Regions from separate parts of the Microbacterium sp. SCPM-O-B-15248 (M128) genome, predicted to be linked through region 2. Evidence: predicted binding sites of a transcription regulator. Region 2 holds the regulator's gene; the other holds the start of a gene.
The links. The regulator HrcA, encoded in region 2, represses chaperone genes, less so after heat shock. The targets are predictions, from matches to a motif close to TTNGCACTCGNNNNNNNCGAGTGCNAA.

Region 1 (7,846 bases), on a different contig from region 2:
ATGACGGTGAGGGGAGCACGGCGCGCCCCGGCGGCGAAGAGCAGCAGCGGGATCGCGGTGATCACTCCGGCCGCGGCGAGCAGGCTCGTGTGCAGCGGACCGTTGGCCCCCATCGTCAGACCCGTCGTCGCCGCGACGACGACCAGCTGCACGGCAGCGACCGGGAGGAGCCAGAAGGACTCGAGAGTCAGTCCGCTGACGGCATCCACCGAGGGTCCGATCTGCTTCTTCACGAGTCCGTAGAGACCGAAGGAGAAAGCCAGGGTGAGGGCGATCCACGGGAAGCTGCCGTACCCGACCACGATGACGAGGACCGCGACCACCGAGAGTCCGATCGCGATCCACGGCACGAGACGAAGGCGTTCGCGCAACACCGTCACGCCGAGGAGCACGGTCACGATGGGGTTGATGAAGTACCCCAGACTCGTCTCGATGACGTGACCGGTCAGCGCACCGATGAGGTACGTCTGCCAGTTGACGTAGATGAGCACACCGGCCACCGCCGTCAGCGCCAGGAGCCGGGGCTGCCGGACGATCGCCAGGAACGGCCGCCACGCGCGCAGCACCGTGAGCAGGATCAGGCAGAACACGAACGACAGCGCGATGCGCCAGGCGACGACTTCCCACGGGCCGGTCGGCTCCAACTGGAGGAAGTACAGGGGCAGCACGCCCCACAGGAGGTAGGCGGCAAGGGCGAAGAGGCCGCCACGCACGGCTCCCGAGGCGGGCGGCGAAGCGGGGGTCACTTCCTCAGACTAAGCCCGCGCCCCGCCGCGGATCCGCCGGTCATCGCGCATTCCCTGCCAAAGACGGGAACCCCGGATGCCGAGGCATCCGGGGTTCCCGTGAGGATCGCGAAAGATCAGCGCACGACCACCGCGAGGACGTCGCGAGCCGAGAGCACGAGGTACTCGTCGGCGCCGAACTTGACCTCGGTGCCGCCGTACTTGCTGTAGAGCACACGGTCGCCGACGGCGACGTCGAGGGGGACACGGTTGCCGTTGTCGTCGATGCGGCCGGGGCCGACGGCGACGACTTCGCCCTCCTGCGGCTTCTCCTTGGCGGTGTCGGGGATGACGAGACCACTCGCCGTGGTCTGCTCAGCCTCGACCTGCTTGATGACGATGCGGTCCTCGAGCGGCTTGATGGAAACCGACACGGTCTACCTCTTCTTTCTCGTTACAGAAGACTTGTCAGCACTCACGCGGGGAGAGTGCTAATTCGAGTGTAGAGAAGCACTGGCACTCATGCAACGCGAGTGCCAACACATTCCGCGCTTAGGCTGGCCGGGTGGAGATCGCCGAGCTGACCGCGCTGCTCACGCCCGGTGGCCTGACTCTGCTCGATGAGGTCGGACCGATCGCCACCACCGACGATGCCGCCCGCGCCGTTTCGCGCCTGCGGGCGGCCGGGCACTCCCCCGAACTCGTCGCCGCCGTCGTCGGCCAGGCACGACTGCGCGTGCGCGCGGCGGCGAAGTTCGGCCCGTTCGCCGACCGGATGCTGTTCACCCGCGCGGGGCTCGAGCAGGCCACGCGACTGTCCATCGCCGCGCGGCACGCGGGACGCTTCCGTGCCGCGGGCGTCACGTCGGTGGCCGACCTCGGCTGCGGGATCGGCGGCGATGCTCTGGGCCTCGCCGGGCTCGGCATCCGGGTGCACGCCGTCGACGCCGACGAGGTCACGGCCGCGATCGCCGCGTACAACCTCGCGCCCTTCGGCGACGCCGTCACCGTGGCTCACGGGCGCGCGGAGGACGCCGACCTCGACGGAGTGGATGCCGTGTGGCTCGACCCCGCGCGGCGCACGGCGGGGCACGGCGAAACGCGGCGCGTGTCGGCCGACCAGTGGTCGCCGTCGCTGGACTGGGTGTTCTCGCTGCTGCGGCGGTGGCCCGGCGGGGTGAAGCTCGGACCGGCGTTCGACCGGGAGTTGATCCCGGACGACGTCGAGGCGCAGTGGATCAGTGCGGACGGGTCCACGATCGAGCTGGTCCTGTGGTCGGGGAGCCTCGCCCGCGAGGGCGTGCGCCGCGCCGCTCTGGTCGTCCGCGGCGACGACGCGTGGGAGCTCACCGCCCCGGCCGACGCCCCCGACGCCGAACCCCGCGAACTCGGCGCCTTCGTGCACGAGCCCGACGGTGCCGTCATCCGGGCGCGGCTGATCGGCGAGGTGGCTCGCTCGCTCGAGGCGGGAATGCTGGCCCCCGGCATCGCGTACCTGACCTCGGACGCGGCCCTCACGAGCCCGTTCGTGTCGTCGTTCCGCGTGCGCGAGGAACTGCCGACCGACACGAAGAAGCTGGCCCGGGCGTTGCGCGAGCGCGGCATCGGAACACTGGAGATCAAGAAGCGCGGGGTCGACGTCGATCCCGCGACCCTGCGGACGCGCCTGGCGCTGCGCGGGGAGGACTCCGCGACGCTCCTGTTGACGCGCATCGCGGGTCGGAGACGCGCGCTCCTCGCCGACCGCGTGGACTGAGCCCGCTCGCCGAGGCCGCGATCAGGCCGGGGCCGCGGCGTCTCCGCGGGTCGCGAGGAAGTCGTCGACCCGGTCTCTCGTCGCCGTCAGTGTCCGGATGCGCTCCGACAGGTCGTCCCGCACCCGCGCGAGCTGCACCACGAGCGCGTCGTGCGCGGCGGCCGGGGCCTCCCCGGTGCAGGCGAGCACCGACGTCACGACCTCGCGGGGAAAATCCATCCCGAAGAGCATCTGGATGACGATCGCCCGGTCGACGACGGAGTCGTCGTAGCGACGGTAGCCATTGGGCTCGCGCTCCGACCCGATCAGGCCCAGCTGCTCGTAGTACCGCAGGGAACGCGCACTCACGCCGCTGCGGGCGCTGACCTCGCCGATCCTCATCGCTTCCCCCTTGACCTTGACACGATGTCAATCTATACGCTCGCTGACGCCGCGGCCCACGGTGCGCTACGGCAGGAGGGAACCATGAGCGAGCACATCCCGGCGGCGAGGCGCACCCGGACCTTCGTCGTGGCGGGCGCGCCGGAGGGACCACCGAACCGACCGCTCGTGCTGGTCTTCCACGGATCGAGGCAAGACGGCGAGGGCCACCGCCGGTTCACCGGCCGCGCCCTGGACGGGCTCACCGACGAGGGACGCGCGGTGATCGCGTACCTCGACGGATATCGGGGCAATTGGAACGACGCCCGCGCGCAGAGCACCTTCCCCGCCAGGCGGCACGGGATCGACGACATTGCCTTCGCCCGAGAGGTCGTCCGCTCCCTCGCCGCGACCCACGGCATCGACACCTCGGCGGTCGTCGGCGTCGGCTTCTCCAACGGCGGCCAGATGATCCTCCGATTGCTGCACGAAGCGGAGGGACTACTCGCGGGTGGCGTCGTCGTCGCGGCCACCATGCCGGAGCGGGAGAATTTCCTCGCCGGGTTCTCGACGTCCACCGCCCACCCCGTACCCGTGACGATCGTGGCGGGCACCTCCGACCCGATCGTGCCGTTCGACGGCGGACGGATGCCGTGGTGGGCACGGAAGCTCTTCGCGATCGACGGGACGACGCTCTCGGTGACGGCGACCGCCGAGTACTTCGCGCAGCGCAACGGAATCACCGAGACCCCCGAGAGCCACGGCGCCGGACCCGGGAGCACCCCGATCGAGACGATCCGCTACCGCCAGGAGGGTCGACCGCCCGTCACGCTGCACGTCGTCCACGGCGGCGGCCACACCGTGCCCGGCCCCGCGACCGGTCTCCGGGTCGGACGCACCGGCGAGCACCCCGGCATCCGGGACATCGTCGCCGACATGCTGTCCGCGCTGCGGGTCTAGATCGTCGAGAGCTGCGGCAGCGCCCAGAACAGCCACCCGGCGCTGAAGACCACCGACACGACGGCGAGCACGAGAGCCCACACCGCCACCCGGCGGCTGTCGTGCGCGCGGCGCAGCGAGATGATCGAGGAGACGATCGCGACGACGCCGAGCGGCAGCAGCACCCCCGCGAACAGCGAGGCGACCAGCGCCGCGACGGCGAGCGCCAAGGCCCACGGCGCGACCGAGGGCGGGGCGGTCGGCACCGGCGGACTCCACGGCAGGACGTGCTCGCCGAAGGCGGCCCGTTCCAGTTGCGCCGTCGGGAGGCGCTCGTCGTCGAAGGCGTCGCCCGCGGCGATCTGCTCCGCGGCCGTCGGCCCGCCCACCCCGGCCCCGGCCCCGGCCCCGGCTGGAGCGAATGCCGCGTCCTGCGCCGCCTTGCGGGCACGGCGGCTCGGCGGCGTCGGGGCGCTCACGTGCTCACCCGCACCGCGGTCGGTCCGAGCGCCGCGCCGGGGGCCGTGGCATCCGGGTCCTCGGCGACCTGGATCTCGGTGACCGGGAGCGTGGAGTCGGCACCGAAGGCCAGGGTCGACGGGCGACAGCCCGACGCGATGAGCTCGGCGGCGAGCGCGGCGATCATCGCGCCGTTGTCGGTGCAGAGCCGCAGCGGCGGGATGCGCACGGCGACGCCTGCGGCGGCTGCGCGTTCGAGGGCGACGTCACGCAAGCGCTTGTTGGCGATGACCCCGCCGCCCAGGAGCAGTCGGGGCACCCCGAACCGCTCGCACGCGTCCAGTGCCTTGGTGACGAGCACGTCGACGACGGCCTCGCGGAACGACGCGGCCACATCGGCCACCGGCACCGGCTCTCCCGCCGCCTCGTGCTGCTCGACCCACCGGGCGACGGCGGTCTTCAGGCCCGAGAACGAGAAGTCGTACCGGTGGGAGGCCATGTCGGACGCCCGCGAGAGCCCGCGCGGGAAGCGGATGGCGGTGGGGTCACCGTCGGCGGCGGCGCGATCGATCTCGGGGCCGCCGGGGTACGGCAGCTTCAACAGGCGCGCGACCTTGTCGAACGCCTCCCCCGCGGCGTCATCCATCGTCTCGCCGAGGAGTTCGACGTCGCTGGTGAGATCGCGCACGAGCAGCAGGGAGGTGTGCCCGCCGCTCACCAGCAGCGCGACGGTCGGGTACTCCAGCTCCCCCGCGTCGGCGTCGAGGATGTCGGCCGCGATGTGGCCGACGAGGTGGTTCACGGCATAGAGCGGCTTGTCGAGGGCGACGGCGAGACCTTTCGCGGCCCCCACGCCGACCATGAGCGCGCCGGCGAGCCCGGGGCCGCTCGTCACGGCCACCGCGTCGATGTCGGACAGGGCCACGCCGGCTTCGGCGAGTGCCGCGTCGATCGAGGGCTGCAGCGCCTCCAGGTGGGCGCGCGCGGCGACCTCGGGCACGACTCCGCCGTAGCGGGCGTGCTCGTCCATGCTCGAGGCGATCGTGTTGCTGAGGAGCTGCCGGCCGCGGACGATCCCGATACCGGTCTCGTCGCAGCTGGTCTCGATGCCCAGCACGAGGGGCGCGTCCATCAGCACCATCCCTTTCCGGTCGTGGTCGTCGTCGCGTCATCCGGAGTGCGGCGCGCGGCCCAGCCGCGGAGATCGAGTTGCATGACGATCGCGTCGACGTCGTCGGGCTGGTAGTACCGCGGGCGTCGGCCGACCTCGGCGAATCCCTCCGAGGCGTACAGCGCCTGAGCGACCGGGTTGTCGGCGCGCACCTCGAGGAACACCTCGTGCACGCCGCGACGCTCGGCCTCGACGAGGAGCTCGCTCAACAGCGCCCGACCCCGTCCGCGCCCGCGCGCGGACTCGGCGATCGTGATCGTCTGGATGTCGGCATCCCGTGAACCGCGCACGGCACGCAGACCCGCGTAGCCGACGAGGCGCCCGGCCTCTTCGACCACGACGTACCAGCCGTGCGGCGACGCGAGTTCTTCGCGCATCATCGCGGGGCTCCACGCGTCGGTGGGGAACGAGGCGTGCTCGAGCGCCATGATCGCGTCGAGGTCGGCCGCGGTGGCGGCGCGCGTCGTCATCAGCTCACCCGCTTCGGGGCGTGGGCGGCCACGACGTCGGGGCTGCGCAAATACAGCGGCTCGGCCTCGGCGAGGGTTCGACCCGCGTCGAGCGCGCGTGCCGCGACGAGCGCGATCATCGCGGCGGAGACGCTCGTCGCGTCGTACCGGACGGCACCGGCCTCGGCCAGACGCGCGTCGAGGTCGTCGCGGGGGCTGAGGGCGGCATCCGCGATCCGCACCGGCAGGCCGTCGTCGTCGAGGCCGTCGTAGACGCTGTAGGCGAACTCTCTGCGGCGGGCGTCGGTGACGACCGCGAAGCGCGGGGTGTCGGCACCGGTGAGCGCGTCGGCGAGGAGCACGCCCAGCGCGACGCCGTCATGGCTCGGCACGGGGACGACGGGGATGCCACGCCCCAAGGCGTAGGCGCGAGCCGTCGCAATCCCCACGCGCAGCCCCGTGAAGGGACCGGGCCCCATGCCGATGGCGACGTGAGAGGGCGCCGGGGCGGCGGTGGCGGCTCGACGCAGGAGGTCACCGATCACCTCGGCGTGCCCGAGGGGGTTCGCGCTCTGCTCGTCGGCGAGCACTTCGCCGTCGCGCGCGATCGCCGCCACTGCCGTGCCGAGGGAGGTGTCGATGCCGAGGATCACGGCTCCAGGGTATCCGGGGCGTCCGACAGGGGTGTCGCCCGCTGGCCGGATGGCTGCCTCGCGCCCGCATCCGGCCACCGCCCGGCGGGGTGCACAACTCCGGCAAAAGGGGCAGCCCCGAGGATCGGCGGTCTCAGACCCCCGGAAGTGCCGGAGTTGCGCAGGCATCCGAGGGACGCCTCGGCTCCGAATGAGGGGTATGGAACGAGGACTGCACCGACTGGTGGTGCCCACGGCCGTCGGACCGGTCGTCGTGCACGCCGGTCGGCGCACCGAGGGGGCCGTGGCCACCCTCCTGCTGCACGGTGCCGCCGGGTCGTGGACGACGTGGACGCCGCTGCTGACCGCGGCCGACCGACTCGGCATCCCCGTCGACGACGTCATCGCGATCGACCTTCCCGGCTGGGGTGAGTCACGGGGCGCCGTGCCGTCGCCGCCGGATGTCGCCGATGCCGTGGCCGCGGCGGCTCGCGCCCTCGGATACCCCCGGTGGCGGATCGTGGGGCACTCGCTGGGCGCCGTGGTCGCCCTCGACGTCGCCGCCCGGTTCCCGGCGCAGACGGTCGCCGTGGGCCTGGTCTCGCCCACGGGCGCGGCGGTGCGCGCGGTCGCCCGCCGCCCACTCGCGGGCGGTGCGCGGCTCCCGGCCTTCGCCGGCATGGTGGCGGCCATGGCGATCCTGCGCGGCCTCGGCCCGCTGTCGCGTCCGTTGCTGCGGGGGCTGCGCCGAACCGGACTGCTGCGGGTTCTCTCCCGCCCGCTGTTCCGCCACCCCGATCGCGTCGACCGTTCCGTCTCGGATGCGCTGGCCGACGAGATCCGCCCGGCCGCCTTCCTCGCCGCCGCGCGTGCCGCCCGCACGCACGACGATGATGCGTGGCGGCGGATCACGGCGCCGGTGCGGGCCGTGCGCGGTCGCCACGACGTGTTCGCGGGACGTCACGACTCGCGCGAGGCCCGCCGACGGATCACGGACTACCGCGAACGCGTCCTCGCGGACAGCGGGCACTTCGCCCACGTCGAGCAGGCGTACGAGACCCTGCGGGCCCTGCGGGAGGTGTGGGCGGCACAGCCCGGTCGGCGCGCGGCGCCGGAGCGGGACCGGCAGCCCACGTGAATCACGGTCAGGATCGGCGCGAGATCGTCACGGTCCGCGGCGCATCGGCGTCGAGGTCGAGGGTGTGCGGGGCGATCTCGCCGCACGCGTTGTCGACGCCGCATCCACCGGACTCCCGCTCGATCTCGATCTCCCACCAGCCGTCGGCGAGGTACTCGGCGACGCCGCGCCCCCACTCCACGATGACGACCGAATGCGCCACGTCGATGTCGAGGTC
Region 2 (7,846 bases):
GCTTGGCGAACTCCTCGATGAGCGCGCGCTCCTTGTGGTCGAGGCGCGTCGGTGTCACGACGTGTACGCCGACCTTCAAGTCACCGCGCTGATTGCCGCGCAACGGCGTGATCCCGCGCCCCTTGATGGTGAGCACGTCGCCGGACTGCACGCCGGCGCGCACCTCGAGGTCGACGCTGCCGTCGAGCGACTCGATCGTCGTGTTGGTTCCCAGGATCGCGTCGGGCATCGAGACCTCGAGCGTGGCGAGCAGGTCGTCGCCCTCGCGGCTGAACGCCTCGTGGGGCTCGACCGTGATCTCGAGGTACAGGTCGCCGTTCGGTCCGCCGGCGGGGCCGACCTCACCCGAACCGGGCAGCTGCAGGCGCAGGCCCGTCTCGACGCCGGCCGGGATGTCGACCGACACGGTGCGGCGGGCGCGCACGCGCCCCTGGCCCTGGCAGGTGCCGCAGGGGTAGGGGATCGTGGTGCCGTGGCCCTGGCAGACGCTGCAGGGTTGACTCGTCACCACGTTGCCGAGCAGGCTGCGGACCGTGCGCTGCACGTGCCCGGAGCCGTGGCAGATGTCGCACGTGACCTCGCTCGTGCCGGGCTGCGTGCACGAGCCGTGGCACGTCTCGCACAGCACCGCCGTGTCGACGTCGAGGTCGCGGTGGACCCCGAACACGACGTCCCCGAGCGACAGCGTGACGCGAACGAGCGCGTCCTGCCCGCGCTCGCGCCGGGAACGCGGACGGGGGCCGCGGCCACCGCCGCCCTGCGCGCCGCCGAAGAACGTCTCGAAGATGTCGCTGAAGCCGCCGAACCCGGCCGCTCCCCCGCCACCGAACGGGTTCTGGTCGCCGCCCATGTCATAGCGGCGGCGCTGCTCGGGGTCGCTCAGCACGTCGTACGCATGCGTGACGAGCTTGAAACGCTCGGAGGCGTCCTCTCCCGGGTTGACGTCGGGGTGCAACTCGCGGGCGAGACGCCGGTACGCGCGCTTGATGTCGTCGGGGGCGGCGTCGCGTGCGACACCGAGGACCTCGTAGTGGTCAGCCACAGTCGCCTTCCTACCCGCTCGCGCGGGGTCGATCTTTCAGAGGGAGCTCGTCAACGCGCGCTGTCGTCGTCTTCGAGCATCCGGGTCAAGTAGTGCGCGACGGCGCGGACCGCCGCGAGGTTGGACGAATAGTCCATGCGGGTGGGACCCAGCAGGCCCACGCGGGCACCGCCCGTCGAACCGTCGTACCGGCTCGCGAGCACGGACGCCTCGATGAGACCGAACGGCTCGTTCTCGCGGCCGATGCTGGCCGAGAGGCCCTGTTCGTCGGCGACCATCTCGCTCATCAACCGCAGCAGCGTGACCTGCTCCTCGATGGCTTCGAGCAACGGGTAGATGCTGCCACGGAAGTCCGACTCGCGCTTGGCGAGTGTCGCCGCCCCCGCCATGACCAGCCGGTCCTGACGGAACTCGTCGAGCTCTTCGCCCACGATCCGCAGGACCGCGTCGGCGATGGCATCCAGGGCGACGCCCGGACGCGGACCTTCGGCGGCGACGCCGGCGACCGTCTGCGCGCACTCGGCGACGCTACGGCCCACGAGCATGGCCGCCACGCGCGCGCGAAGCTGGACGATGTCGGCCTCGGTGGGCTCCAGGGGAACGACCGCGATGCGCTGCGAGACACGACCGGTGTCGGTGACGAGGATGACGAGCACGCGCGGACCGCCGAGGGCGACGAGCTCGACGTGCGTGAGGTTCGCGCGGGCGAACGACGGGTACTGCACGATCGCGACTTGGCCGGTCAGCTGAGTGAGGGCTCGCACGGTGCGGGCGAGGAGGTCGTCGAGGTCGCCGGCCTCGTCGAGGAAGGACGTGATGGCGCTCCGCTGCGCGGACGACAGGGGGCGGAGCTCGGCGAGGTGGTCGACGAAGACGCGGTAGCCCTTGTCGGTGGGCACACGGCCCGAGGACGTGTGGGGGGCGACGATGAGCTCTTCGTCTTCGAGGAGCGCCATGTCGTTGCGGATCGTGGCGGCGGACACGCCGAAGGCGTGGCGGTCGACGATCGCCTTGCTGCCGACGGGCTCTCGCGTGTCGACGTAGTCCTGGACGATCGCGCGGAGCACTTGCAAGCCGCGTTCGGACACCATGGCCGGCTCCCTCCTCCTGGCACTCCACACACCTGAGTGCCAATTCTAGAGGATCGGCCCGCACGTGAGCCGGGAACGCGCCTACGCGGTCAGAGCCCGCACGACGGCATCGGCGAGCAGGCGGCCGCGCCGGGTCAGGACGATGCGTCCGCGCACGGCATCCGCGCCCTCGATGAGACCGTCGGCGATGAGGGATGCCACGGCCTTCCGGCCCTCGCCGAGGAGCTCGGACACCGGCAGGCCCTCGCGGATACGGCTCCGCAGCAGCACCGATTCGAGGCGCCGCGCCGTCTCGTCGGGACGTTCGCGCGCCGCGGCGGGGGACTCCTCCGCCGCCAGCCGCTGGGCGTAGGCCGCGGGGTGCTTGACGTTCCACCAACGGAGCCCCGCGACGTGACTGTGCGCGCCCGGGCCGAAGCCCCACCAGTCGGTGCCGCGCCAGTACGCCAGGTTGTGACGCGAGCGGTGCGTCGCGGCGGTCGCCCAGTTCGACACTTCGTACCACTCGTATCCCGCGGCCGACAGCAGATCGTCCGCGAGCTCGTACATGTCGGCCTGGAGATCGTCGTCGGGCATGGACAGGGCGCCCGATCGGATCTGGCGCGCGAGCTTCGTGCCGTCCTCGACGATCAAGGCGTACGCCGAGACGTGGTCGGGAGCGAGGCCGACGGCGGTCTCGAGCGAGGCGCGCCAGTCCTCGAGCGACTCCCCCGGGGCGCCGTAGATGAGGTCGAGCGACACGTCGAGCCCGGCCCGCCGCGCCGACGCCACCGCTGTCGCGACGTTCCGCGGATCGTGCGTGCGGTCGAGCACCGCGAGCACGTGCGACTGCGCGGACTGCATCCCGATCGACAGGCGCGTCGCTCCCGCGGCGGCCAGGGTCTCGGCGACCCGGTCGTCGACGGTGTCGGGGTTGGCTTCGACCGTGACCTCGGCGCCGTCGGCGATCCCGAACTCGTCACGCACTGCGCCGAGCATGCGCGCCAGGTCGCCGGGCGGGAGCAGCGTCGGGGTGCCTCCCCCGAAGAACACCGTGGATGCCGCCCGCCGGGCGCCCGCGGCATCCATCACCGTCCCGGCCAGACGCACCTCGGCGGCGAGCGTGTCCGCGAAGTCCTCTTGCCGCGCTCCGCGCAATTCGCTCGACGTGTAGGTGTTGAAGTCGCAGTACCCGCAGCGCACGCGACAGAACGGCACGTGCAGGTACACGCCGAAATCGGCAGCGGCGTCGTGGATCAGGTCGTCGGGCAGACGTCCGTCGACCGGGGCGGGGTCACCGAGCGGCAGGGGGCCGCCCATCAGGACGTGTACAACGGCGAGATCGCCCGGAGATACCGCTGGAACAGCGCCCGGCGACGACGGCGGACGAGCCCGGTGAAGAGTCGGTACGACGGGGCCGTCGGCCGGTCGAACGCGCGCACCGAGAACCACACCTCGTCGTTGTCGCGCCACTCCACGCTGAACAGCTCTTCGCCGCTCACGATGGAGTGCCCCACCGTCCCGAGGATGTACCCGACGCGTCGCGGCTCCTCGAACACCGAGATGACACGCAGGTGCGCGTCGGCGCGGTGTCCGTCGACCTTGCCGTGCAGACGAACGCTGGTACCCGGGCTCACGAACGGCGTGCCGTCGGTGGCGAACCGCTGCTCGGATTCGAGGCGACTCGGGGCGATCGGAGCGCCGTCGGCGTCGAAACCCACGCCGGAATAGCCGCCGTCGGTGGCCGGCCGGACATCGCTGATGCTCAGCTCCGCCGCGCGCAGCGGTGCCCACGACAGCAGCAACTCCCCCGCGGCCGCGAAGCGCTCCTCACCGCTGCCGATGCGCCAGGCGTCTTCGGCGGGCACGGAGTGCTGCGGCGGATACTGCATCAGGTCGTGCGCCTGAGTGGCGCCGACCGCGGCGTAATCGACCGTGTCGTCGGTGAAGTTCTGCCGGCGCATGATCTCCAGTCTCCTGTGCGCGGATGGGAGGACGGTGGGCGTCGTTACTTCTTGCCCTCGACGTCGCCGGACAGGGCGGCGATGAACGCCTCCTGCGGAACCTCGACGCGGCCCACCATCTTCATGCGCTTCTTGCCCTCTTTCTGCTTCTCGAGGAGCTTGCGCTTGCGGGTGATGTCACCGCCGTAGCATTTGGCGAGCACGTCCTTGCGGATCGCGCGGATGTTCTCGCGCGCGATGATCCGCGCGCCGATCGCGGCCTGGATGGGCACCTCGAACTGCTGACGCGGGATGAGCTTGCGCAAGCGCTCGGTCATCATGGTGCCGTAGCTGTAGGCCTTCTCGCGGTGGACGATCGAGCTGAAGGCATCCACTTTCTCGCCCTGCAGCAGGATGTCGACCTTGACGAGGTCGGCCGTCTGCTGACCGGCCGGCTCGTAGTCGAGGCTCGCGTACCCCTGCGTGCGGCTCTTGAGGTGGTCGAAGAAGTCGAAGACGATCTCGCCGAGAGGCATGTTGTAGCGCAGCTCGACGCGGTCTTCGCTGAGGTAGTCCATGCCGAGGAGGGTTCCGCGGCGCGACTGGCACAGCTCCATGACCGTGCCGACGTAGTCCTTGGGCAGCAGGATGCCGACCTTCACGATCGGCTCGGACACCTCGGCGACGCGCCCGTCGGGGTATTCGCTCGGGTTCGTGACCGAGACCGTCTCTCCGGTGTCGGTGGTGACCTCGTACGTCACCGACGGGGCGGTGGTGATGAGGTCGAGACCGAACTCGCGCGAGAGGCGCTCGGTGATGATCTCGAGGTGCAGCAGACCGAGGAAGCCGCAGCGGAAGCCGAAGCCGAGGGCGACGGACGTCTCGGGCTCGTACTGCAGCGACGCATCCGAGAGCTTCAGCTTGTCGAGGGCCTCGCGCAGTTCGGCGTAGTCGCTGCCGTCGATCGGGTAGATGCCCGAGAAGACCATCGGCTTCGGGTCGGTGTACCCGGGGAGGGCCTGCGTCGCGGGCTTGCGGTGGTTCGTGATCGTGTCGCCGACCTTGGACTGCCGGACGTCTTTCACGCCCGTGATGAGGTAGCCGACCTCTCCCACGCCCAGACCCCGGGTGGGCACGGGCTCGGGGCTCGAGACGCCGATCTCGAGCAGCTCGTGCGTCGCGGTCGTCGACATCATCTGGATGCGCTCGCGCGGCGAGAGCGATCCGTCGACCATGCGGACGTAGGTCACGACACCGCGGTAGGCGTCGTACACGGAGTCGAAGATCATCGCGCGCGCCGGGGCGTCGGCCTTGCCGACCGGGGCGGGGATCTGCTCGACGATGCGGTCGAGGAGCTCCTCGACGCCCATACCCGTCTTTCCGCTGACCCGCAGCACGTCGGCCGGGTCGCCGCCGATGAGGCCGGCCAGCTCCGCCGCGTACTTGTCGGGGTCGGCGGCGGGGAGGTCGATCTTGTTCAGGACCGGGATGATCTGCAGGTCGTTCTCGAGCGCGAGGTAGAGGTTCGCGAGCGTCTGGGCTTCGATGCCCTGAGCGGCGTCGACGAGAAGGATCGCGCCCTCGCACGCGGCGAGCGAACGGCTGACCTCGTACGTGAAGTCGACGTGGCCGGGCGTGTCGATCATGTTCAGCGCGAACGTCTCGCCGCCGGCGGCCCACGGCATCCGCACCGCTTGCGACTTGATCGTGATGCCGCGCTCGCGCTCGATGTCCATGCGGTCGAGGTACTGCGCGCGCATGTCGCGGTCGGCGACGACCCCGGTGATCTGCAGCATGCGGTCGGCCAACGTCGACTTGCCGTGGTCGATGTGGGCGATGATGCAGAAGTTGCGGATCTGCGCCGGCGGGGTGACGGACGGCTCGAGAGGCTTCAGGGCGCGCGGTGACATGTTCCGTCGATTCTACGGGCGCGCGCCGACATCGCCGCGCCGGGGCGATGCTCAGGTGCGGTTCGTAGGCTGGACGCCATGACGGTCCAGGTCGTGCTCGTGCACGGCATCCGCACGTCGGCGACCATGTGGCGTGCGCAGGTCGCGCATCTCGAGCAGCGCGGGAACCCGGTGACGGCGGTGGATCTGCCCGGTCACGGGACGCGTCGCGGAGAGGTGTTCACCCTCGACGAGGCGTTCGCCACGATTGACCGGGCGGTTCAGGATGCCGCGACCCGCGGTTCCGTCCTGCTCGTGGGGCATTCCATGGGCGGGCTGCTCTCGATCGAGTACGTCGGGCGCGAGGACCCGCCGCCGGTTGCCGCGTTCATCGCGGCATCCTGCACGTCGATCCCGCGCGGGGTGGGGCTCGCCGCCTATCGCTTCTTCGCGCGGCGGCTCGACGCCTTCCCCGACCGGGGCATGCGCATGACGAACTACGTGCTCGAACGCACTCTGCCCCCGGAGACGCGCGAGGACTTCGGCGCGGGGGGCTACGCGTTCGACGCGCAGGACACGGCGCTGCGGAGTCTGTCGGTGCTCGATCTGCTCGCGGCGTTGCGACGCATCGATGTGCCGCTGTGGTTCGTGAACGGGCAGTGGGATCAGCTGCGGGTCAACGAGAAGCTGTTCCTGTCGGTCGCGCGCGATGCGGAGCTCATCGTCGTCCCGCGGACGACCCACCTGGTGACCGCGATGCGTCCGCGCGTGTTCAACGCGCTGCTGGACGTGGCCCTCACCACGCTGGAAGCATCGACCTGATAGACTCGGTCCTTGGCTTGCGTGTGGGGTTTTTCCCGACCTCCACGACCGCCGGTGCAGCGTCCCTCTACCGCTCGCCCGGCACTTCCAACACTCACTCAAACGAAAGACCGTCGAACGTGGCGAATATCAAGTCGCAGATCAAGCGCAACAAGACCAACGAGAAGGCGCGCGAGCGCAACAAGGCCGTCAAGAGCGAGCTGAAGACGCACGTGCGTCGCGCCCGCGAGGCCGTTCTCTCCGGTGATAAGGCAGCCGCCGAAAAGGCTCTCGCCGTCGCCGGCAAGAAGCTCGACAAGGCCGTGAGCAAGGGTGTCATCCACCAGAACCAGGCCGCGAACCGCAAGTCGGCCATCGCGAAGCAGGTCGCCGCTCTCTGAGCCGCCTCTTCTTCGACAGCCCGTCCCGCACCGCGGGGCGGGCTTCGTCGTTCCCGGGGGGTGGGGCGCAGGGTCGGGTTGTGAGTGCGGCCGGGGGCGCGGGCGGGCGGCGCGTGCGCTGCGGAGCGGAGGAAATTCCGCGGGCGGAGGGTCTCCGCGGGAGTTTCGGTCCTCCGCTCCCCGAATCTCCTCCGCTCCCCGAATCTCCTCCGCTGAAGCGCTCTCGCGCGAGAGAGGAACACAGGATGCCGGTCGCGGCGGGGCCGCGCGGAGTTGAGGGTGTCGCGGGCCCGGGAAGCCGCCGGTCGGGCGGCCGAACGCGGCGACGACGTCTGGGCCGCGCTGACGCGGCCCAGCAGCGGTCGCGAATCAGCCGCCGTAGGGCTGGCGCGTGGCGATGATCGTGATCATGCGCTCCAGCGCGAACACCGGGTCGCGGGACGCGCCCTTGACCTCAGCGTCGGCGCGCGCGGTCGCATGGATCGCCATCCCGAGCGTGTTCCCGGTCCAGCCGACGAGGTCGCGCCGCGCGCGGTCGATCTGCCAGTCCTTCATGCCCAAGCGTTGAGCGAGCGCCCCCGAAGATTCGCGGTGGCCGGCGACGCGCGCCATCGTCCGGAGCTTCATGGCCACGGCCGCGACGAGCGGGACGGGATCGGCCCCGGATGCCAGGGCGTGGCGCAACGCCAGGAGCGCGGGG

Region 1: the regulator HrcA is predicted to act here: its motif matches at 1,239-1,265, upstream of groES (co-chaperone GroES).

The regions. Positions count from the first base shown of each region.
Region 1 is NZ_JBYQLI010000004.1:94,683-102,528, reverse strand. Features, by position in the region: gene rarD (EamA family transporter RarD) at 1-746, opposite strand, end outside; gene groES (co-chaperone GroES) at 863-1,159, opposite strand; gene AC3E6M_RS08800 (class I SAM-dependent methyltransferase) at 1,291-2,481, shown strand; gene AC3E6M_RS08795 (MerR family DNA-binding transcriptional regulator) at 2,503-2,862, opposite strand; gene AC3E6M_RS08790 (CE1 family esterase) at 2,947-3,801, shown strand; gene AC3E6M_RS08785 (hypothetical protein) at 3,798-4,259, opposite strand; gene tsaD (tRNA (adenosine(37)-N6)-threonylcarbamoyltransferase complex transferase subunit TsaD) at 4,256-5,371, opposite strand; gene rimI (ribosomal protein S18-alanine N-acetyltransferase) at 5,371-5,880, opposite strand; gene tsaB (tRNA (adenosine(37)-N6)-threonylcarbamoyltransferase complex dimerization subunit type 1 TsaB) at 5,880-6,512, opposite strand; gene AC3E6M_RS08765 (alpha/beta fold hydrolase) at 6,712-7,629, shown strand; gene tsaE (tRNA (adenosine(37)-N6)-threonylcarbamoyltransferase complex ATPase subunit type 1 TsaE) at 7,637-7,846, opposite strand, start outside.
Region 2 is NZ_JBYQLI010000002.1:308,174-316,019, forward strand. Features, by position in the region: gene dnaJ (molecular chaperone DnaJ) at 1-1,042, opposite strand, end outside; gene hrcA (heat-inducible transcriptional repressor HrcA) at 1,093-2,133, opposite strand; gene hemW (radical SAM family heme chaperone HemW) at 2,215-3,432, opposite strand; gene AC3E6M_RS04150 (DUF1990 domain-containing protein) at 3,432-4,076, opposite strand; gene lepA (translation elongation factor 4) at 4,121-5,965, opposite strand; gene AC3E6M_RS04160 (alpha/beta fold hydrolase) at 6,044-6,766, shown strand; gene rpsT (30S ribosomal protein S20) at 6,886-7,146, shown strand; gene holA (DNA polymerase III subunit delta) at 7,516-7,846, opposite strand, start outside.